DNA from 4 places in the Paenibacillus sp. FSL H7-0703 genome. Region 1 is predicted to be linked to each of the others. Evidence: riboswitches for the same ligand, from Rfam matches in the RefSeq annotation. Region 1 holds a riboswitch; each other region holds the start of a gene.
What was found. Region 1 has a riboswitch for cyclic di-AMP ahead of MHB46_RS19915 (TrkH family potassium uptake protein). Riboswitches for the same ligand answer to the same signal wherever they lie in the genome.
Positions count from the first base shown of each region.

Region 2: linked by a shared signal. The riboswitch ahead of MHB46_RS00700 (3D domain-containing protein) and the one ahead of MHB46_RS19915 (TrkH family potassium uptake protein) in region 1 are both predicted to bind cyclic di-AMP.
Region 3: linked by a shared signal. The riboswitch ahead of MHB46_RS14130 (G5 domain-containing protein) and the one ahead of MHB46_RS19915 (TrkH family potassium uptake protein) in region 1 are both predicted to bind cyclic di-AMP.
Region 4: linked by a shared signal. The riboswitch ahead of MHB46_RS13715 (C40 family peptidase) and the one ahead of MHB46_RS19915 (TrkH family potassium uptake protein) in region 1 are both predicted to bind cyclic di-AMP.

Region 1 covers NZ_JBBOPF010000001.1:4,462,985-4,470,926, reverse strand. Annotated here, with positions in the region: gene sdhA (succinate dehydrogenase flavoprotein subunit) at 1-666, opposite strand, end outside; gene MHB46_RS19930 (succinate dehydrogenase cytochrome b558 subunit) at 760-1,434, opposite strand; gene MHB46_RS19925 (LysR family transcriptional regulator) at 1,661-2,566, shown strand; gene MHB46_RS19920 (potassium channel family protein) at 2,572-3,249, opposite strand; gene MHB46_RS19915 (TrkH family potassium uptake protein) at 3,442-4,782, opposite strand; cyclic di-AMP (ydaO/yuaA leader) riboswitch at 5,192-5,344, opposite strand; gene MHB46_RS19910 (CPBP family intramembrane glutamic endopeptidase) at 5,606-7,336, shown strand; gene uvrC (excinuclease ABC subunit UvrC) at 7,305-7,942, opposite strand, start outside.
Region 2 covers NZ_JBBOPF010000001.1:152,444-160,385, reverse strand. Annotated here, with positions in the region: gene MHB46_RS00730 (DUF4247 domain-containing protein) at 1-200, opposite strand, end outside; gene MHB46_RS00725 (DUF4178 domain-containing protein) at 214-720, opposite strand; gene MHB46_RS00720 (DUF350 domain-containing protein) at 745-1,152, opposite strand; gene MHB46_RS00715 (PspA/IM30 family protein) at 1,283-1,951, opposite strand; gene MHB46_RS00710 (NADH:flavin oxidoreductase/NADH oxidase) at 2,039-3,061, opposite strand; gene MHB46_RS00705 (polysaccharide deacetylase family protein) at 3,367-4,176, shown strand; gene MHB46_RS00700 (3D domain-containing protein) at 4,375-5,043, opposite strand; cyclic di-AMP (ydaO/yuaA leader) riboswitch at 5,050-5,218, opposite strand; gene MHB46_RS00695 (amino acid ABC transporter ATP-binding protein) at 5,454-6,176, opposite strand; gene MHB46_RS00690 (ABC transporter substrate-binding protein/permease) at 6,163-7,626, opposite strand; gene MHB46_RS00685 (M20 family metallopeptidase) at 7,775-7,942, shown strand, end outside.
Region 3 covers NZ_JBBOPF010000001.1:3,216,991-3,224,932, forward strand. Annotated here, with positions in the region: gene veg (biofilm formation stimulator Veg) at 1-85, opposite strand, end outside; gene yabG (sporulation peptidase YabG) at 287-1,183, opposite strand; gene rsmA (16S rRNA (adenine(1518)-N(6)/adenine(1519)-N(6))-dimethyltransferase RsmA) at 1,239-2,123, opposite strand; gene rnmV (ribonuclease M5) at 2,131-2,676, opposite strand; gene MHB46_RS14130 (G5 domain-containing protein) at 2,823-3,971, opposite strand; cyclic di-AMP (ydaO/yuaA leader) riboswitch at 4,243-4,525, opposite strand; gene MHB46_RS14135 (TatD family hydrolase) at 4,727-5,497, opposite strand; gene MHB46_RS14140 (HD domain-containing protein) at 5,540-6,823, opposite strand; gene MHB46_RS14145 (AbrB/MazE/SpoVT family DNA-binding domain-containing protein) at 7,155-7,409, shown strand; gene rsmI (16S rRNA (cytidine(1402)-2'-O)-methyltransferase) at 7,534-7,942, opposite strand, start outside.
Region 4 covers NZ_JBBOPF010000001.1:3,109,711-3,117,652, forward strand. Annotated here, with positions in the region: gene MHB46_RS13700 (YwhD family protein) at 1-32, opposite strand, end outside; gene MHB46_RS13705 (M1 family metallopeptidase) at 157-2,169, shown strand; gene MHB46_RS13710 (hypothetical protein) at 2,181-3,008, shown strand; cyclic di-AMP (ydaO/yuaA leader) riboswitch at 3,285-3,422, shown strand; gene MHB46_RS13715 (C40 family peptidase) at 3,428-3,928, shown strand; gene MHB46_RS13720 (GNAT family N-acetyltransferase) at 4,234-4,740, shown strand; gene MHB46_RS13725 (4a-hydroxytetrahydrobiopterin dehydratase) at 4,819-5,118, opposite strand; gene MHB46_RS13730 (hypothetical protein) at 5,236-5,529, opposite strand; gene motA (flagellar motor stator protein MotA) at 5,717-6,511, shown strand; gene motB (flagellar motor protein MotB) at 6,504-7,331, shown strand; gene rluF (23S rRNA pseudouridine(2604) synthase RluF) at 7,467-7,942, opposite strand, start outside.

The DNA.
Region 1 (7,942 bases):
CTGATACACTGCACCGGCAGCCGTGCCCGTATTAATGACGGAATTCGTGGTTTTACCGAAAATAATCCCGGGGCCACCAGACGCCAAAATAACTGCATCCGCCGCAAAAGTCTTCACTTCCATCGTACGCAAATCCTGCCCGCAAATCCCTCGACAGATGCCTTCATCATCCAGTACAGCCTGTAAAAACTCCCAGTTCTCGTACTTGGTCACCAAACCCGCAGATTCCCAGCGCCGTACCTGCTCATCGAGAGCGTACAGAAGCTGCTGTCCTGTCGTCGCACCGGCAAAGGCGGTCCGATGATGCTGGGTACCGCCGAAGCGGCGGAAGTCCAGCAGTCCTTCCGGTGTCCGGTTAAACATGACGCCCATGCGGTCCATGAGATGAATGATCCCCGGAGCCGCTTCGCACATCGCTTTTACCGGAGGCTGGTTGGCCAGAAAGTCCCCCCCATAGACTGAATCATCAAAGTGAATCCATGGTGAGTCTCCCTCACCCTTGGTATTAACCGCACCGTTGATGCCGCCTTGAGCACAAACGGAGTGGGACCTTTTGACCGGAACCAAAGAAAATAAATGAACGTGAACTCCCGCCTCTGCCGCCTTGATCGTAGCCATTAGACCTGCCAGACCGCCGCCCACGACAATAATGTTGGATGCTGCCATTTCTGCTCACTCCTTTTTTTCAGGATTTTAACCAAATCCCCTTTTACGTTTGAAAATAGAATCTCAACACGATGTATAATTGATATGAGTCGTTTATAGTAGCTGTTTAAAAGCGCCGCATTGCACCAAGGCAGTTGCCGTTTCCTGAAATTCCGCACTGCGGAATGCAAGCAGGGAAGCGATGAAGCCGATAGACACCACCACGAACAGGGTCATACAGATATAAGAAGATACTTTTTGCGCACGTGGTCCCACGGTAATCCCCCAACTAACCATAAATGCCCACAGTCCGTTAGCAAAGTGAAAGGATGCCGAAACGACACTGATTAAATACAAAATGAAATAAACCGGGTTCGTCACGATGCCATGCATGACTCCGCCTAGCTCCTCATGGGTTACATTACCCAGAGCCACCTGAAAGCGCGTGTCGTATACGTGCCAGATAATAAATACAAATGTAATGACGCCGGAAATACGCTGGAACAGAAAGCGCCAGTTACGTGAATAGCCGAATCTTTTGACATTCGGGTCAGCCTGATAAGCAATATACAAGCCATAAATTCCGTGGAACAGTAATGGCAAGTAGATGAATAACGTTTCTAGCACAATAACCAGTGGCAAACCATTCAGGAAGGCCACGCTGCGATTAAATCCTTCCTTGCCGCCCTCCACCGCTGTGAAGTTCGTCACCAAATGCTCAACAAAAAATAGAGCCAGCGGAATGACGCCAAGAAGCGAATGCAGCTTTCTGGAATAAAATCCTCTCATCTAGGTCATGCTCCCTTCTCCCGATAATAGCGTTTTCAATAGTAATATAACATATAAATTGACAGTTTCCGACAGGAAATGTCCAACAAGGTGTCCCTTATAAGGAAAAACAAAAGTGTGAACATCTTGTGTCGCTTTCATGTTACTCCTTTTCGGCTTATAATGGAATTGCAATATACGTATTAATTATTATGTCTTTTTTGCATATAGAGAGGAAGTGGATGATTTGTTTGAGGATTTGAACGCTTTTGCCGTCATTGTCGAGCAGTCCAGCCTGAATAAAGCCTCCAAACTGCTGAATCTGTCCCAACCTGCCCTGTCTCGCAAAATTGCCAAGCTGGAGGAAGAGCTGGGTGTGAATCTCTTTGATCGTCGGGGCAAACGGCTCGAAATTACGTCCACTGGCCGATTTGTTTATACATTCGCGCTAGAGCAACGGCAACGACAGCTTCGCTTTTTACAAAAGCTGTCCCAGCACAAAAATGAAGCCCAGAGTATGCTTACACTCGGCGCAAGCCTCACGACGCTCCAAACGACGCTGCCTACCCTCGTCGAAGCTTTCATGAGCAAGCATCCTCAAACCGAGCTGAAGCTGCTCACCGGTAAAACCCATGAAATCGTCGCCTTTGTACGTGACAAAAAAGCAGACGCCGGTATTGTCGGGTCTGCCATTCATGAAGCTGGACTGCGTTGCATTCCGCTATTTGATGATCATTTGGAGCTCGTCGTTCCCATCGGACATGAATTAACGGTCAAGACAGGAACAGCCTCGATGAAAGATCTGCAAGGATTGCCGATGATTATTTTCTCCAAAGGGACCTGGTACCGCAGTCTGACGGATGACTTGTTCCAGCGCAGCGGCATCATGCCGGATATCCGTATGGAAATCGACTCTTTCGAGGCGATTGTACGCCTGCTTCCAACCTGTAAGGCTTCAGCCTTGCTGCCCAAATCCTATTTGCGTAGCGAACTATTGCGGGATAATGGACTCACTGCATTGTACTTGCCCGATTTGAAGGAGACACGCCGAACGACCTCCCTCATTTACTCGGAGACGACCGATCTCGGTCCGACAGCACGACGCTGGATTAGCGAGACACGGGCTTCGTTTGCAGGCTACCGTATGGTGTAGAGGGTTTAATCCTCTTCATTAACATTAACAACCTCATCCTCAAAGCGACCGATATTGTCATTCGAACCGATGATGACCATAATATCGTCTGCTTTTAGCCGATCCATAGCCGTCGGTGCGATCAGGATACCGTTCGCTGTATGAAGCGCCACGACGCTACAACCAAAGCGAGTACGGGCATTTAGCTCTGCTAGCGTTTTGCCATTCAGACATGCAGGTACATTGAGTTCCACAATACTGTATTCCTTAGACAACTCCAAATAATCGAGCAAATTAGGCGTGACTAGCTGGTGAGCCACCCGGATACCCATATCCCGTTCTGGATAAATAATCCGGTCCACACCGAGCTTTTCTAACGCACGCCCGTGCAGCACAGATATGGCTTTGGCTACAACTTTTTTCACACCCAGCTCCTTCAGCAAAATGGCGGTGAGGATGCTTACCTGAATGTCATCACCAATAGCAACAATGCCACAATCGAAATTACGGATGCCCAGTGATCGCAACGAGTCTTCATCGGTAGCGTCCGCCACGACAGTATGTGTCAACATCTCACTCATACTGTCCACAACATCCTCATTCCGGTCAATGCCTAGCACCTCGCACCCCATATCCACCAATTGCAAAGCCAGGCTTGAGCCAAACCGCCCCAAGCCAATAACTACAAACTGCTGCGTTTTCATATCTACTCGAAAACTCCTTATCTGAATCAATTTCATAAATGGGGATTTTGCAAAAATCCCATAAGCGACTTCCAATGAAGAAGATATAGATCGAAATGGTTTAGTTCGTCTATATCTTGACTTCGGAGCGACTGGTATCGAATTTTGCAAAATCCTGAAATGATTAAACCAACGAAATGTATATGAAATGATTCATCCTATAATCATTTTGCCTTCCGGATGACGATATAATTCTTTACCCTTTTTCGGCCCCAGTGCATAAGCTAGCGTGAGTGGCCCCAGTCTACCTGCAAACATCGTCAGGGTAATCACCAGCTTACCTATGACTGTTAAATCAGGTGTAAGCCCCATCGACAGCCCCACCGTACCAAACGCAGACACCGTCTCAAACAAGATCATCAGAAAATGATGATCTTCGGTTGCCGACAAAATCATGGTCACCCCGATCACGAACAGCAACCCCAGCAGTGTAATGGTCAAAGCCTTGTAAATTCGTCCCTGCGCAAGTCGGTACTTGAACAGTACAATATCTTCCCGCCCCCGCAGCATCGAAATCACTGCTCCAATGAGCAGGGCGAATGTTGTGGTCTTAATCCCGCCTCCAGTGGAGCCAGGGGAAGCCCCAATAAACATGAGTATGATGATAAAAAACTGCGTAGCCTGCCGCAAGCCTGCGATGTCCAGCGTATTGGCACCTGCGGTACGGGGAGTAACGGACTGGAATAAAGATCCCAGTAGCTTACCACCCCAATCAAGCGAGCCAAGAGTCTTTGGATTCGTAAACTCAAATACAAAAATCACGAGCGTGCCGACTACAATCATAGCGCCCGTCATGCTGAGTACCACCTTGGTGTGCAAGGACAGTCTCTTGCGCTTGCGATATTCTGCCAGGTCTGACATCACTACAAAACCAATGCCGCCAGAAATAATTAGAAACATTGCGGTAAAATTAACAATCGGATCATATACATAACCTGTCAAGCTGCGAAATTCACCGAATAAATCAAAACCAGCATTGTTAAACATGGAGATGGCATGCCAGATTCCAAAATAAATCGCCCTGCCTACAGGCATATCAAAGGACCAGCGAACCGAGAATATCGTAGCGCATACGCCTTCAATAACTAGTGAGTACAGTAATACCTTACGGATTAACCCGACAATTCCCTCTACAGAAGTCTGATTCATCGCTTCCTGCAAAATGAGACGCTCCCGCAAGGAAATCCGACGCTTGAACACCAGTGCAATCAAGGTAGCCATGGTCATAAAGCCAAGACCGCCGATCTGGATCAGCGCAACGATGACAACTTGACCAAAAGTGGTAAAAAAGAGCCCGGTATCCTTTACGACAAGCCCGGTTACACAGGTCGCAGAGGCGGCAGTAAACAAAGCGTCTATAAACGCAAGTGGCTTTCCTGTTGTATTGGAGATCGGCAGCATTAACAATAAACTACCTATAAGAATGATAATGGCAAAGCCCGCAACGAATATCTGCGGTGGAGAAAGCCGAAGCCAGCTTGCATTGGGATTCATCTATTCATCACTTCTCTCCTAATCCTTAAAACTATAAAAACAGTGATTTAATACGGTGTAAGCTCGCTACGCGTTCCATTTGATCTTTCGATCGTCGTTGCCCCTGAATTTTTTGATTTTTCCAAACCTTAGTTAACTATAATTAGCATTCCCTGAATACAGGAAGAATGCATGTCAAGCACTACTCAGCCCCCTGTGCTATTGGCGGGCAGTAGCGAAAGGGGCAGAATTGTTCTGAAGAAGCGAAGCGTTTGCCTTTATCTCCGGATTTTAACCATTAAAGGGGGTATACAATCAAAAAATCCGGGGATAACAGCAATCGGAAGAATAATCTGCACCCGCAGCGGTCTAACCAATCCAAACACTTTTATACGCACAAAAAAAGACACCGGAAAACCGAGTGCCTGACTTGGTTCCTGCTCATAGCCTACGAGGTTAGCTGACGGATTCGGGCAGCACAGTATGCCCTATTTACACTTCCGATCCAGCAGGATCGGTTGTAAAATTCACCCCAGTAACATGGTTCCCCCGTTTTCCCATAGAAATTCGGCTCAACTGTATATCATTACCTATGTATTTTATAGGCATTGCCTCAAGATTATAATCCTTCTATATCCAGATCACAAAACCGATTTCGCCGAAAAAACGTGAAATTGGCTTTATTTTGCGAATGGGCATCGTTTAATCGCAGCTTATCTAATTTTATTGGAACTTTAAAGTGCTTTCACTCTATTTTCATGAATATCGCTGGTCTGTTGGCGGGAACCTGTGCAGTATGATATCTTTAATGGATGTTCTTATTTACAGATTAAGGAGGAAACTCATGAATCCTATCGGGAAACCGGTCGTGCTCACGGCCAACTTCAAAAAATTAGGCTTGCTGGGCGGGATTGGCCTGATTTGCTTTTTTATCTTTCAATTGCTTATTCCCTCGCTTAGCAATCCGAGTCCAGAATCAGTAATGAACGCAAAGGTCATCAGCAAACAAGAAGCGGTCATACACGCATTGGACTTCGCCCGCTCCGAGCTGGGCTATACTGAATCACAGCCTGAGGAGCCCGTCGTGACCTATCAGGCCGAAACAGATTTGTACGGTTATTTATCTAGAGAAAAACTGCTTCAACAGTACGACCGTACATGGAAAAAGAGTTACCCTTACGAAACCTTTCGGGTCGATCTGCCTGAATCCTCAGCGAAGAGTAAGCTGCAAATTCATGTGGATTTATCCACTGGCAAGGTCGTTAGCTTTAAACGAATCACCTCCAGCACCAATTACACACAGGCTGATATTTCTACGGATGAACAAGCACGTAACAGGCTTGTACGTGTGGCTGAGGACGGCATGACCCTCGAAGCCAAGGAGCAGGCGGCCGCAGTATGGGTCAAGCGCTTTGGCTTTAAGCCGTCGGATTTGAAGCTTGCGACCACTGAACAAGAAGGCGGATTAAAGTATACCGTAGACGATAAAAAAATCGGCGCCTCGGTACTTACACTGGCTTTTACTTTTGAAGACGGTGATGTTCGCTCCTTCACTCAAAGCTTTTCGGCCCCGTCGTCCTATACCGATTATATCGAAAAGCAAACATTTTGGGCGAATTGGATGACCTATGCGGGTTATGCCCTATTTAGCTTTGTACTGGGTGTACTTGCCATTGTGTATGCGTCACTCACCCGACGACATACTTCATTTGTACGCGGCATTGTTCTATCCGTTGTATACTTTATTGCTAGTATAGCTGGGACCATGAACATGCTGCCTTTATTGCAAGCAGAAGCAGGCGGTAAGGGCATGCTTATATTTCTTATGGTTTTCCAGATTGGTGTTACCTTCGTCATGGCTGTAGCGCTCTACTTCTCCTTGGTCGGCGGTGACGGGCTTATGCGTCAGGTTGGACTGAATGCATGGCCACGTGCAAAAGAGCCGGGCTACGGGCTGTATGTGCTTCGCAGTATGTATGTTGGCTACTTGTGGGCCTTTATTTTACTCGGGGTACAATCCATTTTGTTCTTTATACTGGAGCGCACATTTAATACATTCTCCACCACAGATGCCACGCAATCCCCTTACAATATGGCTTATCCATGGCTACTGCCGATTATGGCCTGGATGGCAGGTATTGGAGAAGAGACTGTCTACCGTCTGTTTGGTATTCCGATGGTCAAAAAAATAGTGAAAAATACTTTTGTTGCGTGTCTGATCACCACGCTGATTTGGGCACTGGGACATACACTTTATCCAATCTATCCGGTGATTTCCAGACCTATTGAGCTGACTTTTCTTGGTTTGCTGTTCAGTTTTGTGTTCCTGCGTTACGGCTTTATTGCCGCCATGTTCAGCCACGTTATTTTTGACAGCATTCTAATGGGACTTAGTGTGATGAGTCTGGGAGACACTGTGAATGTGAGCGCTGGTCTATTCTGGATCTTACTTCCAGCCATTGTGGGTTACATCATTTATTGGTTTAGTCCTAAAAAACCAAATCGAATTATGTTTGAACCTATAAAAAAAGAGGAGCCGTATTCTACGACTCCTCCTCCCGAAGGGCAGCTATAATCTGACGCGCAAGCTTATCCCCAATAGAGAGAGGCCGGAAGTCTTCGACACTGGCCTCTCTTATTTTTTTGAGCGATCCAAAATGCTTAAGCAGTAACTTACGCCGTTTCTCGCCGATGCCTGGAATAGAGTCCAGCCGGGAAGTTACCATAGATTTGCCGCGTTGCTCGCGGTGGAACGTGATGGCAAAACGGTGAACCTCGTCCTGAATCCGTTGCAGCAGATAAAATTCTTCGCTATTGCGTGCAAGTGTCACGGCCTCAGAGGACTCTCCCACTAATAGTTGGGAAGTTCTATGTTTGGCATCCTTCACCAGCCCACACACAGGAATGAACAAACCCAGCTCATTTTGCAATACATCGGTCGCCGCCTTAATTTGTCCACGTCCACCATCGACAACGATCAAGTCGGGACGTTCCAAATTTTCCTTAAGCACACGTTCATATCTACGTCGGATAACCTCACGCATTGTTTCATAATCATCGGGTCCCTGCACAGAACGGATTTTATATTTTCGATACTCCTTCTTGGCAGGCTTGCCATCAATAAACACGATCATGGCTGAGACTGGATCGGAACCCTGGATGTTGGAGTTATCAAACGCCT
Region 2 (7,942 bases), 4.3 Mb from region 1:
TCTTTCAATTCCTCCGCTACTTCCGGGACTGTCTTGCCAGCTGCCCGGTATACATACGAGGTCGAGTTTCCGCTGCCACTAACCGATTCCAGCGGATACGTATCTTTTACATTTGGCGCGCCGCAGCCGCTTAACACGGATACGAACAAGCTCAGCGCCACCATGACCTTTAATGCATACTGCCAGGTGCGTTTGCTCATGTGTAACCCTCTCCTAGCTTGCCCGAATAACCTTGACGTCTCCGGTAATCACTTCTTCTCCTTCATAAAGCATAAAGCGACCGTCCTGCCACTCTACCCGCAACAGATGGTAATCATCAGACTGGTACTGCCAAACATGCTGCTCTCCACCCTGTCGGAAAGGAGCACGGCCCATGACGGTAACATGCCCAGAATACTGCTCCTCCAAATGGTACGTTGTATCATCCAGCTCTAAAATGGTCGGCACTTCCTCGGGGTTGTCAAGTCTGCCGTCGATGGCCTGATATAGTCCGAATTGCAGTGTTTCCCGTTCCTCAATATGAAGATAACTGACTTGATTACCATCCTGAAGCGTCAAAACAACGGCATTCCGGGCACGATTATGTACACGACCTACCACTTCATAGGTAACAAGCGACACTTCACAGATATCACCTGGATTTAAGTGAAGCATGCTTTTCTCTGCTTTTGGCGGCTCCGGCTTAGCAAATAGATTTGAAATTCGTTTCCACACACCCATGGTTATATTCCTGCCTTTCTTAGCCTAGAAGCATGCTGTAATGATCAAGGCGCCAACCAGATGCAGTGCTCCTGAAAACAGACCGAAACCAATTTTACCTTCCTGTGTACCTTTATCCAGATCAAACTGAGCCCAGTACCGCAACAGCAGACGTACAATAACTTCCAAAACAAGCAGGATGACAAAGGCGATCACAGAATACACAAGCGCTTCGAGCAAATTATTAGCTGTAGCGATAGACCCTGACAAAATATAGCCTTGTGCAACCAGCTTCATAATCATTCGTACCGTTACGGCCATATTTCCAGCTTTCACTTCGGCAAAATCCTTATACTTCGTAAATAAAGAGTCGACATACATTAATGCGAAAATCAAAATAGCCCCCGCACCAGTCCATACAAGCATTGCTTTCATCGTTTCTAAAAAATGCATTTCATACCATCCTCCACATCTTCTTGACCTTCATATAATGTTTTACGCCTCCAGGCAGGGAAAAGCGAAGGAGAAAACGTTTCTCCTTCGCTTCCTGAGAATCACACTTGGTGGCACTGCTAAAATGTTCTTATTTATTTTCGTATTGCTTCAACAAAGCGGCAAGCTCATCGTCCACGGCGCTTTTCTTATCCAGCTCTTTGAACTCCTCATCCAACGATTTTTCCTTAGAGGACATTTCGTTGCTCGCTTCGGCACGTGCTTCTGCTTGCAGCATTTTTTCTTCCATACGCTTCAATCCGGCAGTTGCCGTATCAGAGCTAAAACCGTTCATAGCTTTGTTAATTTCGGTTTGCGCTTTAGCTGCATTATAACGGGCAACCAGTGTTTCGCGCTTGTTTTTCATTTCTGTCAGCTGTCTGCGCATTTCATCCAGCTTGCCACGTAGATTATCGGCTGCAGCTTTATTCTGTTCGTAACCAGCTTTGAACTCGTTCATTTTTTGTTCAGCAGATTTCTTTTCTTCCAGCGCACGACGCGCCAGATCTACATTTTGCGCTTTTGCAGCGGTATGTGCCTGTTCTTCGCGTTTCTTTACCAAAGCAGCCTGTTCTTCGTATTGCTGTTTGAATCTCTTTTCAATAGCAATTTGAGCGGCTACCGCTTTCTCTGCATCTTCCAGGTCCTCTTGCATATCACGAATGTATTGATCCGTCATTTTAATTGGATCTTCTGCCTTGTCGATAATGGCGTTAATGTTGGACATCGTAAGATCTCTTAATCGTTTGAAAATAGACATGTGAAGTTCCTCCTAGAGTTGAATGCTTAAATTTTAAGCTCTGTACACATGTTTACGCAAGCTTTGCAAAGAGGGTTTCAAAAATATCTAAAAGCCGCGCAAGTAAGGCTCCGGGATGTCGGCCTGTACTTTTAGCTCCCGCGATGCATGCAGCGCCCAATAGGGATCACGCAGCATGGCACGGCCTATTGCTACCAAATCAGCTTCTTTTTGCTGAACAACCCGACGGGCGTCCTCATAATCATCCAGTAAGCCAACAGCAATCACAGGTACATTCAGCTTTTCACGGATGGTATGAGCCAAATCCACCTGATAGCCGGCACGAGCAGACGGGCCTCCGCCAGAACCAATCGGACCCTCACCACCAGAAGAGATATGGAAAATGTCCACACCTGCATCACGATATCGTTCCCCTACGCCTGTTATGTATTCCACATTATATCCATCCTCGACGTATTCTTTAGCAGATATCCGCATAAGCACAGGCATATCAGCAGGAAGAACCTCTTTAACAGCATGTATGACCTCAACACCGAACAGTGACAAATCCTGCCCATATTCATCTTCTCTGGTATTTGTTAAAGGCGAATGAAATTGATGGATCAGATAGCCGTGAGCGCCATGTATCTCGACCGTGTCAAAACCGGCTTCCACCGCGCGGCGCGCGCCTTCTTTGTATGCCTGAACCAGTTCCCTGACTTCAGCTGTCTTTAAGGCGCGGGGCTCTTTAAAGCGTTCGCTAAAAGGAATGGAGGACGGACCCACAGGTTGCTCAGCATCTTCAGCCTTGCGTCCAGCGTGGCCTAGTTGAATGCCAATTTTGGCACCATACTTGTGGACTTCCTCTACAATCTTACGATATGCAGGAATATGTTCGTCACACCAAATACCCAAATCACGATCCGTAATACGTCCATCTGGATGAACCGCTGTCATTTCCACAATAATAAGTCCAGTGCCTCCTACTGCCCGGCTCACATAATGGACATGATGCCAATCCGTTGGATTTCCGTCCTTGGCCTCCACGCTGTATTGGCACATCGGGGGCATGACAATCCGATTTTTTAAAGAAAGCCCCTTTAATTGATAAGGAGTAAACAAGTCGGTCACTTTTATCCATCCTTCCTTCAATTCCATGTCTGTATAATTATGAATTGCATCCCCATTATACACCAGCTGTCACGGTATACCGAATTCGTTGTAAGGCTAAAACTTGAGAAAATGCTCCTGTTTTCGGTCATGTTTAAGAGAATATGTACGTTTAGCTCCATCATCTTCATTGATAATCGTTTCATCGTGGACTTTTTTCCAGTCGTTTATGAGCCGAACTTGGTTACCAGCATATTTTTAATAGGACAGGTACATAATAGTCGAGAGCACCACTAGGTACCACTGCACGGAAAGGGGGGATACATATGCCGTACAGGGGAGTGTTGCCATGCTTGGCACTGTTACTAGCATTTTCAAGTTTACCCGTTCACGCGGATGCGCCTCCCAACATCGGAACGCCCCATCCCAAGGAAGCAGCTATTGCTTCTTCTGTACAACAACAGAGCACAGATCGTGCTACTCCTACATTAGCAATGCTGCGTAAAAAACATGCGGACATTTTTAAAATGTGCGGCCCACACACCCGCCAAATTGCCCTAACCTTTGATGATGTGCCCGATTCTAGGTATACGCCGCAGGTTTTGGACGTATTACACGCCAATGGCATCAAAGCCACCTTTTTCATCGTCGGTCACCGTGCGGAAAAGCATCCGGGGATCATACGCCGTATTATCCGTGAAGGCCATGCTATAGGAAACCATTCCTATACTCATCCGGATTTTAGGAAGGCCACACCAGAACGCTTTCGCAACCAGATTATAAAAACAGAACGTATTTTACAAGCCAGCGCAGGTTTTCGCCCCAAGTTGATTCGTCCACCCTACGGTGAAATCACGGAGCCTCAAATCCAATGGGCACGTCGTCATGGCTATATGATTGTCAATTGGAATGTAGACTCTCTCGACTGGAAGGGACTAAGTAAAACACAAATTCAGCGCAATGTGATCCCAGCTACCGGGCCTGGCTCTATTATTTTAATGCACGCAGGTGGAGGTCAAAGTTCCAACTTGCAAGGCACTGTCCAAGCTCTGCCGGGTCTAATTCACTCTCTAAAAGCTAAGGGCTACAAATTTGTGACAGTCCCCCGGCTACTCCATACCTCGGAACGGAAATAACAATATGTTTATGATTGAGCTACAAGCTAAAGCAACGTAAAAAGGCTGTCTTACCAGCAGAAGTTTTCTGCTCATCAAGACAGCCTTTTTTTACGGATAGGACCTAATAAGAGTCCGACCTAGTTATATGCGGTAGTGTACAGGTATTAAGTTTACATAATATATATTATGTTTAATTAAACTTATATACGTACAATGTTATTTATCAATAACGTACAGCTTCACATTTTGAAATCCAAAGTCGTTCACAAATGATTTGTTACCAGGAATAAAGATATCAATCCGTTTTCCTGTAATGGCGCTGCCCTGATCGCGAGCGACAGCTACAAAAGAATGATCCGGCAAACCTGGGTGGGAATAGCCTGTAACCAGCACTTTCGTGCCCATCGGAATGACGTTCGGGTCTACCGCAATTGTACCTAGTTTAAGCGGATTGCCGTAGTAGTCCACTGCTCCCCATTTACCATTCTCATCAGCTGCAGCAGAATACGCAGAAGCCTTAACGTCAACTATTTTGCTATAGTTGAATGTTTTACCCCATGCTTCAATCGTTGGCCCCTCATTTGCTGGTGCTTTCTCCGTAAGAAGCTGCGGCTTCGAATCCGAAGCTGCCTTCACACTTTTTTCGTCAGGCACCTTAATTTGCAGACCTGCATATATATTGTTGGAGGCAATGTTTGGGTTCGCCTTCGTTAGCTCGTCTACCGATACTCCATAACGTTGAGCAAGTAAAAAGAAGGTATCGCCCTCTTTGGCAGTGTGAAGCGAAGCAGCATCCGCTACTCCAGCTGTCTGTGCCAGCCCTGCAATAGCTGCGGCAAGCACCGCAAATTTCATCGTTTTACCAATATGTTTTAGATGTTTCAAAGATATGTACCTCCTCTGTTATGCCTGCGAAGTTAGCTGTCGGATTCGGACTCAGGAGAAGCCCTATGCTTGTGCAATTCACCCCTAGGCATATTCCACATCGTCTTATGACGTATCGGAATGACTGCCGTTGTTACGTCCCCCGCACTTCCCATAGTTTGGGCCCAGCATTCAGCGGTTGTCATAACCACATGCTGTCCCGGTAAGTTTTGGCTTACTGCATAATATCACAATTTTGTAACCTTATCCGCATGAAAATGTTGGGAACCTTGAACATCATACTATACTCGTTACAATTTTGTCATCAAGAAATCGATATTTGTTACGAAAGTATGGGGAAATGGTGACAAAAAGGAAAAAAGCCCTCCGTCAAACGGAGGGCTTTTTTTATAGATTATATCAGCACTTCCTTACAATACTTTGGCAAGAAAATCACGGGTGCGATCATGGCTTGGAGTGCCAAATACCTGCTCTGGTGTACCTTGCTCTACAATTTGACCGTTATCCATAAAGATAATTCGATCGCCCACCTCGCGGGCAAAACCCATTTCATGCGTCACGATTACCATTGTCATGCCGCCTTCGGCGAGCTTCTTCATTACATCCAGAACCTCTCCAACCATTTCAGGGTCCAATGCAGAAGTCGGCTCATCGAACAGCATTACGTGCGGCTGCATGGCCAAAGCACGCGCAATCGCAATACGTTGCTTCTGTCCTCCGGATAGCTGGTTCGGATAGGTATTCTTCTTATCCTCAAGCCCTACGGTACGCAAGAGTTCTAGCGAAATTTTTTCCGCTTCCTTCCCTGACTGTCTTCTAACCTGTGTTGGGGCAAGTGTCAGGTTCTGCAACACTGTTTTATGCGGGAAAAGATTAAAATGCTGGAACACCATCCCCATCTTCTCCCGGGTTACATTAATATTATGGCCACGAGCTGTAATCGGCTCGCCCTCAAATAAAATCTCCCCGTCTGTAGGCTGTTCCAACAGATTCATACAACGCAAAAACGTACTCTTCCCCGAACCACTGGGACCGATGATGACGACGACTTCACCTTTGGCTATATCTATATCAATGCCTTTTAAAATCTCATTCTTACCGAACGATTTACGCAGTTGTTTAACGGTGATCACTGGCTCTCAACTTCCTTTCCCATAAACCCAGCAGCTTAGACAAGCTGAATGTCATTACAAAATAAATAGCGGCTGCTATTACGAACGGACTTAATCCTTCGTAGGTGATGTTCTTAATGACCTGGGCCTGATACATAATATCCACCATCCCAATGGTCGAAATAATGGATGATTCTTTAATGATCGTAATAAACTCATTACCGATAGCAGGCAAAATAGATTTAAACGCTTGCGGCAAAATGACATGACGCATAGCTTTACCGCGTCCCATACCCAACGAACGAGCAGCCTCCATCTGTCCACGGTCTACTGCCTGGATACCTGCCCGGAAAATTTCAGCCAGATATGCTGAACTATTCAGAGACAATGTGATTATACCAGACTGGAGTGGGGTAAAATTGACACCCAGCGTCAAAGCAACCCCGTAGTGAATGATCATGAGTTGCACCAGCATAGGTGTGCCACGCAGGATCTCCACATAAGTGGTACCTAACCACTCAATGATGCGTATACCGCTCATCCGCAGCAAGGATACGATCAGACCAATGATAAATCCAAACAGTACTCCGAGTGCAGACAGCAACAGAGTGTAGCCGATACCCGTAGCGTAAAAACTGCGGTATTTCCAAAAAATATCTACGATGTTATTAGAAGAAACCTGTCGATCTGCAGAGAGCGCGCTCGCTTCTGTGGAAAACTTCTCAATCGACCCGTCCGCTTTCAGGCGAGCCAACGTTTTATTTACAGAGGCAAGCAATTCTGCGTTCCCCTTGCGTATACCTACAGCTGTTTCTGCTCCGGCATCCTCAGGCACGGCCTTGGCAAGTGTTACGGTACCATCTAACGTGTATCCTTTAGCAACCGTATCTTCGATCACAACAGCGTTGATACGCTGGGTCCGCAGCTGGAGTACCAGATCGGATATTTTGTCCAGTGAGGTTACAGTGGCATTGGGTACTTTTTGAGCAATTTCTTCCTGAATACTCCCTTTTTGTGCGCCAATCTTCTCGCCTTTCAAAGCATCCATCGTAGGATATTTGTCTTTATCCTCTGGACGTACCATAATGACTTGCTTGGAGCGATAATATACATCTGAAAAATCAATGCTCTTTCTCCGCTCATCCGTCGGTGTCATACCGGACAGTACCAAGTCTACACGACCACTTTGCAAAGCAGGCAGCAAAGAGTCAAAACTCATGTCCTCAGGGACCATCTCCGCATCCAAATCTTTGGCGATTTCCTTGGCGATTTCCACATCGAACCCAACAATGGTATCCTTACCGTTAATGACTTTATGAAACTCATACGGCGGAAAGTCGGCACTCATGCCCACTACAAGTTTTTTCTGTGGCTTTGCTTCCGTTCCGTATGCAGTGAGCATGGGAAGACCAGTCAACAGCAAGATAACCGCCGACAAAACCAGGGCGGTAAAACGATATGCCTTTTTCAATCTTTTTTTCTCTCCTTAAATTCTTTATAATAAATAAGATTGTGTCATTATAAATGAATATGCATGATTATGCAATGAATGTTATAGTACAATTTCAGCATACCTAACGCAGTACCTACATTACAGTTTATATAAAGGAGTTTTCAGCATGGATTTTAAGCAGACCATTCAAAAGACAATTGAGCAGCATGCCCCACGGTTTAAGGACATTTCGTTATATATTGGCGCAAATCCTGAACTTGGAAACGAGGAATTTCTGGCCGCTACCCGTTTAAAAGAAGAACTGGTTTTTCACGGTTTTGAGGTCCAGGCACCG
Region 3 (7,942 bases), 1.2 Mb from region 1:
GTCCGCCGTTAGCCCGCAGCAAAATTTTTTGCCCTACATGTGCGTCGAGACTGCGTTTGATTTCCAACAGCGTATTTTTAGCCATTGCCTAACGACCACCTCTTTCCTTGTCCATTATAACGAATTTTAGAGGGATTGTCAAATCAAGCTAAATATTATAACAACACGAAAAATAAGTTGTCAATTTAATTTTTTGCGAACAGGAATAATTTATATAAAAAATGACAAAAAGCCTCTGAAAGCAGAGGCTTTTTGCTCAGGTTAATCCTATTGGCACATTTGAATCCTAGATTGCGGAAGGCGTTACTTTAAGCGTTGATAAATTTTCAAGCTTCGGCAGGCCGATGCGATAGCTTCCCCTAGTTTCAATTCCACCCACTCCACGACTGCCACTGATTGTCTGGTGAAACAGGTCCCCCATGTTGACCGTATCACGGATCGAAGTAAAGGCCGCCTTGGCAGCCACGTAAACGGGGTCCAGCGCGTGAATCAGGATACGCCCTGGTGAGCTGGCGAAGTTCGCTCCCGCACGTAGCAGCGCCTCAAAATGGGACTGGCACGCTCCCGCTACAATCGTCAGCGAATCCAGATGACGTTCATATTGTCTTGCTACCTGAATCGCCGCCACAAAATTTTGCGAATTTTTATAACTTTTCAAGCTGTACAAATCGTAAGGCTGTGGCTGCTTCAGCACACCGTCATGTCCGGTAATGACTACGATATCCGGACGGATACGAGGAAGCAGTCGGTACAACGTGTCTGCCATTGCCGATTCGTGAACGTGATGTCCCTCTGCAGGAACACGGAGCTGTTCATATAAACTGAGACATTTTTTCAGATAGCTGGGATCTCCATCCAGGTGAAGAACCTTTCCCGGCATTTCAAAATACGTTGACTCAACCGGATCACTCCAGTCCCCTACCAGAGCTGCCTGACTACGAGCAGCTTGCTGCTGGCGTGCCCGTTGCAACAGATTAAGAGACTCACCAGCCTTAATGTGGGCCTGCTGAGCCTTACCACTAATCTGGTCTGCAGGCACTCTGACCAGATCGTTCACCGGAGAATCGGCCAGCAGCCGAAATTCTATTCCCTTAATGATCGCTTTATCCCGCTGGATGTCCTCAACGCGAAACGTGACATCCCCGCCGTACGATTTCCGAACGACCAAGTCTCCTAAACTCATCACACTGTATCACCCCTCCTATATCGTATGGGTGAATGCACAGTTTGGTTCCAGCTTAGGATATACCTGCCTCCAATAGCACAGCGCTGAGACGCGCAAATTCCTCAATACTTAACGTTTCTCCTCGACGGGAGGGTTCAATACCAGCTTGTTGCAACAGCGGCTCCAGCGTGTCCCTGTTCTCTTTGGTGAAGAAACGGCTTTTTAAATTATTGGAGATGGTTTTACGACGCTGGGCAAAAGCAGCATGAACCACTTCAAAGAAGTGCTTCTCATCCACCACTTCCACCGGAGGGGCTTCCCGTACACGCAGCCGGATGACTGCAGACTCCACATTCGGCTGGGGAATAAATACTGTATTCGGCACAGTACAGACTAATTCAGGTTCGCTGTAATATTGCACCGCAATGCTCAGACTGCCGTAATCCTTCGTTCCAGGAGACGCAGCCATGCGCTCAGCCACTTCTTTTTGGATCATAACGACGATATTCTCCAGAGGGAGCTTGTCCTCCAGCAGCCTCATCAGAATCGGTGTAGTAACATAGTACGGTAGATTAGCCACGACACTTACTTTACTCACGTCTGCAAAATCGGCTGCGAACACCTCTCGCAAATCCAGCTTCAGCACGTCTCCATGACGTACCTTCACATGCTCGTAAGGGGCCAACACCTCTCCGAGAATTGGCAGCAGCCGCTGGTCAATCTCGACAGCGGTAACTGCCTTAGCCGATTGCGCCAGCTTCTCGGTCAAAGCGCCAATCCCAGGACCGATCTCAAGTGCACCCTTCGTCTCATCCAATCCGGCAGCATTTACAATCTTATTGAGAATATTTTGATCAATCAGGAAATTTTGTCCCAAACTCTTTTTGAACGAAAAACCGTGCCGTTGAATAATTTCCTTCGTACGCCGCGGTGTTGCTATATCTTGAATCCCTGTCATACGGACATCACAATCCTTCACTTTCAATTTGTGCCAGCGCCCCGGCAAATTCCTCGCGGCTGATCTGAAATACAGAGAGCCGTTTATGTAGCTGCTTTCCGTTACAATAACCAATACCCAGCACATTCCCTAAGGCCATACGGCGTGCAGCAGCATTGGGATGGGTGATGAGTCCAGCATCAATCAGGTCCGCCCACTCAATCAGCGGGTCGGCGCCTTCCACTGTCGTATGGACCCGTGCAAGAGCGTGTCTGATCGCTTCTGGTGAGGCATTCTCCACGCCAATATCTCCTTTACGCGTCGCTTCTGCCTCGGGTATAAAGGCCTGCTTGCAGCCGGGTACCTTGGAAGCGATAATCTTACGGATGCGCTCCCCTGCATGATCGGGATCGGTTAAAATGATGACCCCCCGCCGCTCCTGCGCCAATGCAATTTTACGCAGCGTCATTTTATTAATGGCGGAGCCGCCAGTTTCTATCGTATCCGCTTCAACAGCGCGGCGAATGGCCACCGTATCATCCCGGCCCTCTACCACGATCACTTCCTTGATCATTTGCGTTTCCCTCCACTGCTACACAGCAAGCTATATTTATCTTTCCCTGCTTTTGAAAACAAAATAAGAAGAGGATATCCTCTTCTTAGCATGGCATAACTATGTTGTTAATACTATCGCATTGCCCTCAACATACACAACCTGTTTTAGTTGATTTCAGGCTTTACCGGTCCGATAACATATACGGTTTTACCGTGCTTACGACCAAATTGGTTGGCTCGGCTCAAACTCTCATAATACACATCGATTTTGTGGCCTTTAATCGCGCCACCGGTATCCTCCGCACGACGGAAGCCCACCCCTTCGATATACACCCACCAGCCGATTGGAATTACACTCGGATCGACCGCGATGGTGCGTCCTTCCGTGACACGTGCGCCGGATGCAGTACGTGTACCGATACCTGGCTCCTGTGAGGAATACGCCGTCATGGAGACATTTTGTAAAACTTTGCTATATTTAAAATTTACGCCTGCTTTACGGACAGCACTGCCCGAACTAACCGTTGTTGCCTCAACCGCATCATTGGGACCGACGGAAGCAGCAAGAACGACCGGTTTTTTCTTCGTTCCTACCGCAATGACCTTATCCACACGGTTCTGTGCAACTTCCTTGTTAACCAGCTGTTTGGATACCAACTTTCCATCATGATATACCTTTTGAACGTGCTGGACGACCACACCCGATTTGCCGCTTTGAATGACCCGATTATCGCCTTTATAAAGACTCGGATCGGCCGTTTTGATGACCTGATAAGGCACCTGTTTTTTCTGTTCGACCTGCTGTTTCTTCACACGGACGATTTTTATGTCCATGTTAGACGAAACAGAGGCATCCAACGCAGGATAAACTTTATCCGTTGATGATAATTTATAGCCCGAGGTACGAATGGCACCTTCTACTGTATTTTCTGTTGTGTACAGCTTTTTCGTCTCATTGCCTGAAGATACTTTGACTTGATTGGCACGTTTAATGACTACGCGATCGCCATCCTGTATTGCTCCATTTAGCGGCATGGAAACTGTATCATGCGGCTGAAGTGAAATGGAATGCTCGCTCAGCAAATCTTGAAGCTTGGATTCCCGGGTTTCTACCGCAGACGCCTTGCCATCGATGACAAAAAAGACTTGTTTTTTAGATTGCGTGTACATCAGAATTGAAATCATAATCGTTAGCGCGATTAGAAAAATAGCAACCAAAGCAGCCTGGCGCACATTCTCTTGCTTCCAACGCAATACGTAAGACATGCTGGATGAGCGTGACTCATGGGTATCCTTTTTTTGGAAAATGCCCATTTCCTCCGTCCTCCTTACATAGCCCGCCGTCTGGAGTAAGACATAGTTGAGATTTGACGTGACTATAACAGATTTTCTACAAGACAAGCCCAAACTACGACTGTCCTGCACCATGTACCCGTCTTCGCGGCATGCTGTCCTCCCCTGTTTAACCACAGTATGATGACAGATTTTCTTTTATTCACAACAAAAAAAGCCAGAGAAAGAGACTAGAGAGCTCTTTCGTGGCTTCCGGCATGTGTGAATATGCGGGAAAACTCATGCACGAGATGGCTTCTCTCTTGTTACGCTTACGGGGTTAGCTGTCGGGTTCGGACGTAGAGAGTCGCCCTAGCTTGGGTCAACCGCTCATGGCGGTCGCCTTCACATTCACCCCAAAGACCCAGAAAGAAATCGAAATACGGCTCCTCCACCTGTTCAATCCCTACCGGGAAAAGAATTTAGGTCGAGCCGGCTGGCGGAAGAGACGTTCCCTTCTTGCACATACGCCGGACGTACTGTAAGCCATATCGGTTCCCCCGTTCCCTGTAAAAGGGACTCAGCGAGACTGGTTCATGAAATGACTTGTTGATGTTTACATTCAAACAACAATTCACTGAAAAGATGATATCCTGTTTCTATGCATGTTGTAAAGCAGGTTTCAAGTACATTTTTTAAAATATTCGGTTAAAATATTGTAATATTCTCGAGTTTCCTGCAACAAATTCATGATTAGCTTCGTCTATCTCTTTATTTTGATCGATTTCTTCACTTTTTCACTGAATGTCAAATCGTTCCAGGGCATTTCGGGTCGTTATTGACACTAATTCCTCCACTGTAATCCCTTTGATTTGGGCTGCAGCCTCTGCTACCAGTCTCACATGTGCAGACTCATTTCGCTTCCCACGAAACGGATGAGGCGTCAGATAGGGAGCATCAGTTTCAATGAGCAGACGGTCCAGCGGCACCTGTGCGAGCACCTCTTTTGGCTGCTTGGCATTTTTGAACGTTATTGGACCACCGAAGGAAAGGTGAAATCCCATATCCAGCACCATTTTGGCTGTCTCCCAGCTACCCGAAAAGGAGTGCATGACTCCACCAATCTCACTCGCTTTTTCCTCGCGCAAAATCTTAACAATATCTTCATGGGCATCCCGGTTATGAATAACAATGGGCATCTTGAGCTCACGAGCCAGACCAATTTGATTTCGAAACACCCGATGCTGCACATCCTTCGGTGATGTATCCCAATAATAATCCAGACCGATCTCTCCGATGGCTACAACCTTTTTATGACTGCATAACGATGCAATCCATTCTAGATCGCCCTCCTGCATTGTAATAGCATCCTGTGGGTGCCATCCAACTGCCGCATAAATAAAATCATACGTCTCGGCCAATTTCATGGTGGATGGAATGGTCTCACGATTAAATCCGATATTGATCATCCGCGTTACTCCTGATTCGACAGCACGTGCTATAACTTCTTCACGATCTTCGTCAAATTGTGGCGCATCCAAGTGAGTATGAGTGTCGAATAAATCCAAGGTTTACATCTCCTTTTTTTACTTACATTTCTATATAGTTGTCTATTCTTTGACAAAATAATTCCTTATTTCGGCAGGAAGCCTGTCTTTTACCGCGTTCAATTTATTCTGGGGAAAATACATATGATATTTCCCTCGGTGAATACCACTTATTGAGCGCACAATTTCCGAAACTTCGGATATTTCACTCACCTCGCCCTGACGTCCAAGCAGTAAAATCTGGTTGTCCGTCGAGCCACCCTGCCGAAACACATCATAAGGAAGATCTGTCGGAAAATCAATTTCAAAATCATATTCAGGGTGCAAACCAGCCTCTTTCAAAGCTTCTCGAATACTGTCAATGGTATCTGTATCCATATTTTCAATCTCTACATATTTATACAATCTACGGTCCATAAACCGGCTGCTCAAATCACTTAAAATCTCGTCCTTTTCTCGTTTCCACTGGCTAAATACGGTCTGGATTAATGACTCGTCGAGCATCAGATATTGCTCTACTGTAAGATCTCCTTTCAACAGATCCGGCAACGGGTCCAGCAGAAATCCAAACTCATATCCGTTTTTAAACAATTCCTTTGCTCGCTTGAAAATTTTACGTAAAAGGATTTCCGAGCTGCGTGTTACAGGATGAAAATAAATTTGCCAATACATCTGGTAGCGTGACATTAAATAATCTTCTACTGCATGCATACCTGATTCCTTCACAACAATTCTCCCATTATGAGGACGCAGCAGTCGTAAAATACGATCCAAATCAATCGTGCCATAGTTGACGCCTGTCGAGTGAGCATCCCGCAACAAATAATCCATACGATCCGCATCTAGCGGACTGGTTACCAGGTTGACAACAATCGGTTTATCATACGTTTTGGCTATAACCGCAGCCACCTTTTGTGGAAGCTTCTCGTCGACTTGCCGTAGCACAGCGTTGATCTTCGTGTCTCCCAGTACAATGCGGCATGTCCAATCCTCATGGTTCATATGAAAGGCTTCCTCAATTGAATGAGAAAATGGGCCGTGCCCCACATCATGCAATAGAGCTGCACACAGAGCAACCAGCCTTTCCTCCTTCGGCCAATCCGGGAAATCTCCACGTTCAAATTGAGAAATAATACTTCTCGTAATCTCATATACGCCCAATGAGTGTGAAAACCGGCTATGCTCCGCTCCATGAAACGTAAGATACGACGTGCCTAACTGCCGTATGCGCCGTAAACGTTGGAACTCCGGCGTGTTGATCAACCGCCATATCACAGTATCCTGAACATGGATGTAATTATGTACCGGGTCTTTAAAAACTTTTTCTTCACTGAGTGGCTGGTGCAAGATATCAGCTCCTTTAATATTCGGAATAATGGATTAAAATACAATAAAATCCTAAATGGTTTCCCTCATTCGACATTATTTGTCGTAATATGTCGAATTATAGTTTTTCGACATTTCCAAATCGACAAACTGAATAAATCATCAATAAGATAAGGCAATACACACAAGTAAAGCTCTTTAATCTAAATACTTTTGCATAATCAGACTGTTACTACATTTTTAAGGTTGACTGTTTTGGGAATCGTTGGTATAGTAAATATCAGAAAAGAGAAAATTTTGTCGAATCATGACACTTATATTATTTTAAACGGCGAGAGGAGCCTGATTTATTATGATGAAATCCACTGGTATTGTAAGAAAAGTTGACGAGCTCGGACGTGTTGTTATTCCAATCGAATTGCGCCGTACCCTGGGAATCGGAGAGAAAGACGCTTTGGAAATTTATGTTGATGGCGAACGCATCATGCTTAAAAAATACGAGCCAGCTTGTATCTTCTGCGGCAATGCTGAGAACGTAATTTACTTCAAAGGAAAAATTGTTTGCCAAGATTGCATTTCTGAAATCCCAACACCTGTGACAAACTGAGAATTTTAGTATATAATAGACTTATCAGATATTGTTAATTCTAACCTTTTTCATATATACTCCTTGTTGCCTTCCACGGTTTGAACCCAACCGTTGGAAGGCCCTTTTTTGTTTAGGCAGATATTCATAAGAGTGCATTGTAAACATCTCTCTTGGAGATTGAACGATCTGTGGCTGTACGCTTCATTGCATCCTTGCGTGTGAGTCCCTCTGCCTCATAATGTGCGACGTGGGACTCCAAAGATAAAGACTGCCACCATGCCTGACGCTCCTGTTCCTCTTCCTCTTCGTCTTTCCCTTCAACCACCAGACAATATTCACCAATCGGCGGATTCTCCTCTAGTTTAGCAAGGCATTGCTCCACGGTTCCCCGCACCCATTCCTCATGCAGCTTGGTCAGCTCACGCGCAAGCACCACTTTGCGTGAACCTAATGTTTCCTTCAACACCATCAATGTCTTCACAATACGATGAGGCGATTCATAAAAAATAATTGTGCCGTGAGATACCTGAAACGATAGCAACAGCTTCTCT
Region 4 (7,942 bases), 1.4 Mb from region 1:
TGTTTTTTGCCGTCCGGCTGATTTTCACTCATGCGTCACTAGACCTCCATTTTCCGTCTTCACACTCATTCTACACTATAAATATTTTAACTAATAATCTCCTGAAAGCAAACATATACATGCTGTAGATGCTTGTCAACGGGAGGTATCCATTGTATGACCCCAGCACGCACTAAAATCGTTTTATTGTCTACACTAGCCCTCGGTCTCCTCGCAGGGACGTTATGGTTTGCCTGGCAACCCCAATCGCAATCCGACCCACAGTCCATAGGCCAACCACTATACGGCTCCCTGTCTGAGTCTGCGCTTGCCCCAAATATGGGCAAGCCTCTAGGGGCAAACATCCTGCCTGACCTGCCCAAGAACCTTCCACAGCCCGCTACAGAAATCCTCAGCAAACGGGTGGTAGAGTACCACATTGATGTGTCTCTGGAAAAAGGACAGGTTTTGCGAGGCACTGAGACACTGACCTGGAAGCATCCGGGCAAGAAAACCGTGAATGATCTGTATCTTCATCTATACCCGAATGCTTTCTCTTCCATGGAAACTACCTTTATGAAGGAATCCGGTGGAAAGCTGCGCGGAGATACCATGCCCAAAGACGGCTTTGGCTCCATGACGCTGACTGAACTAAAAACAGAAGACGGTTTATCTCTCATGCACCGCATCCAATATGTGCAGCCAGATGACGGTAACGCAGGCGACCGTTCGCTCGTGAAGGTGCGTCTACCCAAGCCGGTACGAGGTGGCGAAGAAATCACATTATATATGAAGTTTGAGGTAAAACTGCCCGCCATCTTCGCTCGTATGGGTGCGACAGATGATTTTGTAATGGCAGGGCAGTGGTTCCCGAAGCTCAGCGTCTACGAGACTGCAGGACAGCGTGGACGCGCCGAGGAGGGCTGGAACCTCCACCAGTATCATGGTAACTCCGAGTTTTATGCCGATTTTGGAATTTACAGCGTACGGATTCGGGTGCCTGAAACTCATATCGTAGCAGCGACCGGATTTCCCACCCGTGGTGCCGTCCGACAGAACGGCCAAAAAATATATCAATTTTATGCCGATGATGTACACGATTTTGCCTGGTCCGCTTCACCCAACTTTGTAACCGTAGAAGAACCCTTTTCTTCTGCTGAAGTCCCTGGTGTCAAAATCAAGCTCTACCTTGACCCGTCGCACAAGGAGCTCAAAGGGCGCTATATGAGCGCAGCGAAGGCCGCCCTTTCGTACTACAGCAAATGGTACGGGCCTTATCCATATTCCACCCTATCCATCGTGGTTCCACCCAAATCAGGCAATGGAGCCGGCGGTATGGAGTATCCGACACTCATCACGGCCGCTGCTGCGGGTAATCTGAATCCTGGCTATAGTCTGGAACGGACATTAGTTCATGAGATTGGACATCAATATTTCTACGGAATGGTAGCCAATAATGAATTTGAGGAGCCGTGGCTGGATGAAGGCTTCACCTCCTATGCAGAGGAGCGGCTTATGGAGCAAGAATATGGGCTTACCCCTAACTTGCCATTACAATCGGGACAGGTAGCCTCCCCACAGCCGCTAAACCGTGAGTCATGGAAGTACGGCTCAGCTGCTGAGTACGCGCAAAATGCCTACTCTCGAGGCAAGCTGGTCCTACGGGGCATTGAACGTCAGGTGGGTATGAAAAAAATGGATCGCATTATGCGGACCTACGTCCAGACGTACCGATTTAAGCATCCGTCCTCAATGGATTTTCAACGTATCGTGGAGAGAGTCACCGGACGCTCATGGAGCCACTATTTTGAACAGTATGTATATGACGGCCAGATGGCGGACTTTTCAGTGGATCACATCACAAACCACAAGCTGGAGAATGGATATGAAGCAGTCGTGACGGTCAGCAAAAAAGGGGCGGATTATCCCAAGATCCCTGTCCAATTTACCTTCAAGGATGGTACCACGATATTCAAGGCTTGGGACGGCGCGGGCAAAAGCACAACTTTTCGGATCAAAAGTACTTCTCCCGTTTCCTATGTAACCCTTGATCCCTTATATACCATTGCACTGGAGAACAAGCATATTAACAATAGCCTAAAAGCCGAATTGGACGAAAAGCAACAAACCCGTTGGAGTGTAAGTGTAACCAAGCTGTTGGAGACACTGCTTGGAAGTCTGTCATGGTGAGGTGTCTATAGATGCGGACTGTTATAAAAGAGGGCTGGGCGCTGGTGCGCATACGATTCTATATCGTTATCATTTTATTTCTGTATCGACTACTGTGGGGGGTGTTTATCTATCGGCTGGTGCAGTCTGCCGTTATCCCGCTATTGCTCCGTTATCCTGATCAGGGTCAAAACGAGCTGGGACAGACCTTATTTTGGATGGAGAGTCAGATTGCTCTGATGGACAGCCGGGAAGTACATGTGTATTTGTGGATACTACTAGGGGCGACTGTACTACGCATACTGATCACTCCCTTCATTAGAGCCGGAATATATCAAAGTCTGCATACCGATGCGACTGAACCGCAAAGCCTGTCCTTTTTCAAGGGTATGAAACGCCATGGCATGTCGTCGCTGTTGTATTACACCATCGAGTTGGGACTGCTGCTGCTTCCCGCCTTTTGGGTAGTACCGAGACTCTACCCTATTGTAGCAGGAGCACTTCAATCTTCCTCTTATCTGCTGCATTTATTGCCCTATGTCATTGGATGGATGGCATACGGATGGTTCATTCGGCAGTGCATCCTGTATATGCAACTGGGTACTGTCGGTGGTCACGCCATACTATCGTCCCTGCTCGCCTTCTTTCGCCGGCTCCTCCCAGCTGTCGGTATATCCCTTTTGCTCGGTGCTTGTGTGCTGCTGGTCTTCGGTCTATTTGGCACCGTGGCGATGATTTGGACTGGCATGCTGGCGCTCATTCTCCAGCAATCGTATCATTTTGTTACTAGTCTGGTCAGGCTGTGGCATATCAGTTCGCAGTACAGACTATGGCATACCGATATCTCTAGTAGAAGCTAAGCCCTGCCTTTATGTTTTTTACTTCATTTCCGTCTGTCGAAAAACCTTGATTCATACTCGCGCAAACGACACATAACTGAATACTGTTAACAAGATCTGTTCCTGGGACATTAGGAGCAGATTTTTTTTGTAACTTTTTGCAATGAAACATTTGCCAAAGCCAGCCGTCTTTGTTACAATAATCGCAGTGAACTGATAGTAACAACTTTGTAATCTTTATTGTAACCTTTATCTCAAAAATAACGTTATTGTGAATACTGCTCTCCAAGGTGCACATCTTAAGTTAAGCCTAATTCCTGGCACCTAGGAAGCGGGGGAACCAGTTTGGGTGAATTGATCTCGCAACAGAGTGGTCATAGGGGAACCTTCTACCGAATCCTTAAGCTAACCTCGCAGGCATTGGAAGGGGTATATTTTTTTTGAAGAAGAAGCTAACGATCGCAGCTATGGGTCTTGCCATTGCCTTTACATCTTTTACATTCGGTGGCGGCAGTGCATATGCAGACTCTAAGATGGACCAGGTCATTCAAGATGCCAAAGGAACGAACTACAGAAGCGGAGGCACTACACTCGAGGGATTCGATTGCTCCGGCTTCACAATGTACGTATACAACAAACTGGGAATTAAACTTCCGCATCAATCCGGATCACAATTCAAAATGGGATCTTCTGTATCCCGCGATGAAATGAGACCTGGGGACCTGGTGTTCTTCAACACCACAGGAAGAGGCATTTCCCATGTAGGTATCTTCGTAGGTGAAGGGAAATTTGCCCACTCCTCGACTTCACGTGGTGTAGTAGTTAGCTCACTGAACGAAAATTATTACGCTAACCGCTATGTCGGTGCAAAAAGAATTATGAGCACAGACGCTTACCATTCTGTAGCTTCAGACATTCCTGATGACGATAACGTAGAATAACTAACGCACAGCAAGCTAACCCTAGCCGCAATTTGATTCTGGCCGGAATCGAATTGCGGTTTTTTATGTCCACAACATCAGCAATTATTATCTTTACTGACGAACTGAGACCTCAAAAGGTTTCAATTGTAGCGAACATCGTCGGTTTTACCGTCACCGCTGGGGGAGCATATGAGCAGTAATTCCTTCTTATTGAATGTATACCCGACTTAGGTATGAAATAAACACGCTTGCCATTCCTCTGCAACTTGTCTACAATCTGTTGTTAATGATTGAAGTACCTGTGTAAAAGGAGGATGGAACACATGCCGGCCTCAATATCCAACTATCGGATCGTACCGATGGACGAGCATCAAGCGGCTGCAATTTGTGAGTGGCACTATGATCCACCTTATAACATATACGGTTGGCTCCCCTGGGAACAAATGAAGGCGCTTGAAGTCGAATTCGGAAGTCCCACGCTTCGCCAAGAGCAATATGTTGCCGTACTGGATAAAGAGAACAAACTGACGGGATTTGCTCAATATTTTCCTATGATCGGTGTGACCCGGCTAGGTCTTGGAATGCATCCTGACAGATGCGGACATGGCAAAGGCTCTGATTTTGTCCGTGCCATTGCAGAGGAAGCTCAACGACGCAACCCGAAGAATGAAATTGATCTAGAGGTGCTCACTTGGAATGGGCGCGCTATCCGGGCCTACAAGGCGGCTGGATTTGAGCTTACAGATACCTATGAACGCCAGACTCCTGATGGCAAAAAACCATTTTATTGTATGGTATATCGTCCCGAGCACCCAACCCAGATTCTATGATAAAAGCGCCTTCGGCATACAACCACGATGTTGTATAGCGAAGGCGCTTTTATCATCATACGACAGATCATTACAAGCTCAATGACTGCTGCGCATTTTTTCAAAAGCTTCATTATATTGTTGGGCTTCCTTAATATCCACGGCCATAATACCGCCGTCGTCCCAAGAGGTCAAACGCAGAGTCACGGTCTTATAATCAATCGTAATAAATGGATGATGATTGAATGCTTCAGATATAGCGGCAACTTCATCCACGAATGCAATCCCTTTCATAAAACTGGAAAAATTATATTTTCGAACGATCCAACGTCCTTCCTCCAGTTCCCAGCCCTCCAGTTTCTCCAGATGTGCTTCAATCTCTTCTTGTGTAAAAGGCATGTTACGAACTCCTCCCCGTTTATACGGAAGCCTTTCGACCGCTTAAATACGGCCAAAACTACGATATATTGGTGTACATATTACCACGGCCCCGTTGATAAATCCATAAGACGGACCTCAAATCAAAGGGACTGACATCAGCTCCTCGTCCCCAATAAGTACATAGATGCGATGCTGCTCCGGCTCATAGATCACAACGCTACTCCCTACAGTGATTGTGGGCTCTGTACCCAGTGCATAAAATAAGTCTTCTGCCAAAGCTTCATTGACTTCCTGACGTCCCGCCGGGTCCAGCCTGTCCCAATCTTCTGCTTCCATCTCAAAAAATTCATAGCTATCTGGGATGCGCCCCACAGCCTCTGTAAAATCGTTCAAAATTTGTTCATACTCACGCCCATGCTTTACTCCCATGCCATTTCCTCCAATGGTTCCGCCATTCAATACATAATCACCTTATTATACCGGAAATTCGCACTTAACAAAAAAGAGAGTTTTGTCGATAAATACTATAATCCGTCTTGTAATGACGCGCTTGGGGCAAGGACGACCCCGGCGGCATGAAAGGATTCAAAATCTATTCTCATGGATGAGGTGTATCATGCAAATTTCAACCATTATCGGACTTGTGCTCGGGATTGTGTCACTGGTCGTCGGGATGATCTTAAAAGGCGCTCCGGTCGTCAATTTGGTCAATAATCCCGCTGCTTACATGATTATTTTCGTCGGAACGGCAGCGAGTATATTTATGGCCTTCCCGATGGCAGAAATCAAACGGATTCCGAAGCTGTTCAAGGTTATTTTCACCGAACAAAAACTGTTAGACCGCAAAGAGCTCATCGGTACGTTTACCGAGTGGGCATCCATTACCCGTCGTGAAGGTCTGCTCGCCTTGGAGTCTAAGGTAGAGGAAATCGACGATCCCTTTATGCGTGGCGGCATGCGAATGATTATTGACGGCAATGATCAGGAATTCGTACGGGACGTTCTGATGGAGGATATCAATGCTACCGAGGATCGACATCGCTCTGGCGCACTGATCTTCTCCCAAGCCGGTATGTACGCTCCAACGCTCGGGGTACTCGGTGCCGTTGTAGGTCTGATCGCCGCTCTGGCTGACCTTAGTGATATGGAAAAGCTCTCTCACGCCATTGCAGCAGCCTTCATTGCGACGTTGCTCGGTATTTTTACAGGTTATGTTCTGTGGCATCCGATGTCCAACAAGCTGAAACGGTTATCCAAAAAAGAAGTGGAGCTTAAATTAATGATGGTCGAAGGTCTGCTTTCCATTCAATCGGGGATATCGACAATTGCCATCAGTCAGAAACTGACGATCTTCCTGACTCCGACCGAACGGGCTACGATGACCCAGAAGGATGGCGATTCCAGTGAGTAAAAAGAGACATGAACCGCATGAAGAGCATGCTGACGAAAGCTGGCTGTTGCCATATTCCGACTTAATGACCCTTCTGTTGGCTCTTTTCATTGTCTTATTCGGTATGAGCTCGCTCGACGCCAAAAAATTTGAAACTATGGCTCAATCCCTGAGTTCAGCTTTTAGTGGCGGCACTGGCGTGCTGGATCACTCGGCCGCGAATCCGTCGTCACAATCCATGGATATGGGCAAAAATAAAGAACAAGTATCACAACCCTTAAAATCGAAGGCTACTTCTACCTCTGAACTGCAAAAACAGCTTGCCCAGCGGGAAGAAGAAGATTTAAAAAAGCTTAAAAAACAGATGGATCAATATATTCAAAATAACGGCCTGACCCCGTTGCTGAATACCAAGCTAAACCAATCCCAGCTAATGATCACCATTAGCGATAATGCCTTGTTTTCATCCGGGCAAGCCGAAGTAAAGCCGGAAGCAAGAAAGCTGGCCAAGTCTATTTCTAGTATGCTTCAGCAGTTCCCTGGCTATGATGTTATCGTATCGGGTCATACGGATAATGTACCGATCTCCAACAGCCAGTTCCCGTCCAACTTTGATTTGAGCGCCAAGCGCTCTCTGAATTTCTTGCGTATCTTGTTGCTCAATCCAGATCTCGATCCAACCAAGTTTGTATCCATCGGTTATGGCGAGTATCGTCCATTGGCAAGCAATCAAGATGGCCAAGGACGCTCCAAAAACCGTCGTGTTGAAATATCTGTTCTCCGCAAATATCAGAACGGGACACAAGTCATCAGTCCTACCTCAAGCTCGAATGAAGGTTGATTATGCATATGTTATATGAACAAAGGCACCGCCGCATTTTTATGCAGCTGGTGCCTCTTTGTTTAGTGCTTCCTATAATCTGGACTTTCATATACGAGGATCATACGCTGTAGGCTATACAAAGCCCCTCTGGCACTAGCTAAGCGTATAATCGAGCATCTGGCCAAGCTCCTGCTTCTCAGCCTCTGTCAGGTCACGCCAGGCACCTTTCTGAAGGGACCCCAACCGAATATTCATGATTCGCAGCCGTTGCAGTTTTTTAACTTCATAACCGAAGGCAGCACACATACGCCGGATCTGACGATTTTTGCCTTCAGTCAGGATAATACGGAATACATACTCAGATACACGCGTCACCTCACAAGGTAGCGTCCGCTGGCCGAGTATTTTCACCCCGCTGGACATGCCCTGCACAAAAGACGGTATAACAGGGCGATCCACCGTTACGATATATTCTTTCTCATGCTTGCCTTCTGCCCGTAAAATCTTATTTACAATGTCCCCATCATTGGTAAGTAAAATGAGACCTTCCGAATCCTTATCCAGGCGTCCAATCGGGAATATCCGCTGTGGGTGCCCCACAAAATCAACAACATTGCCTCTAATATGGC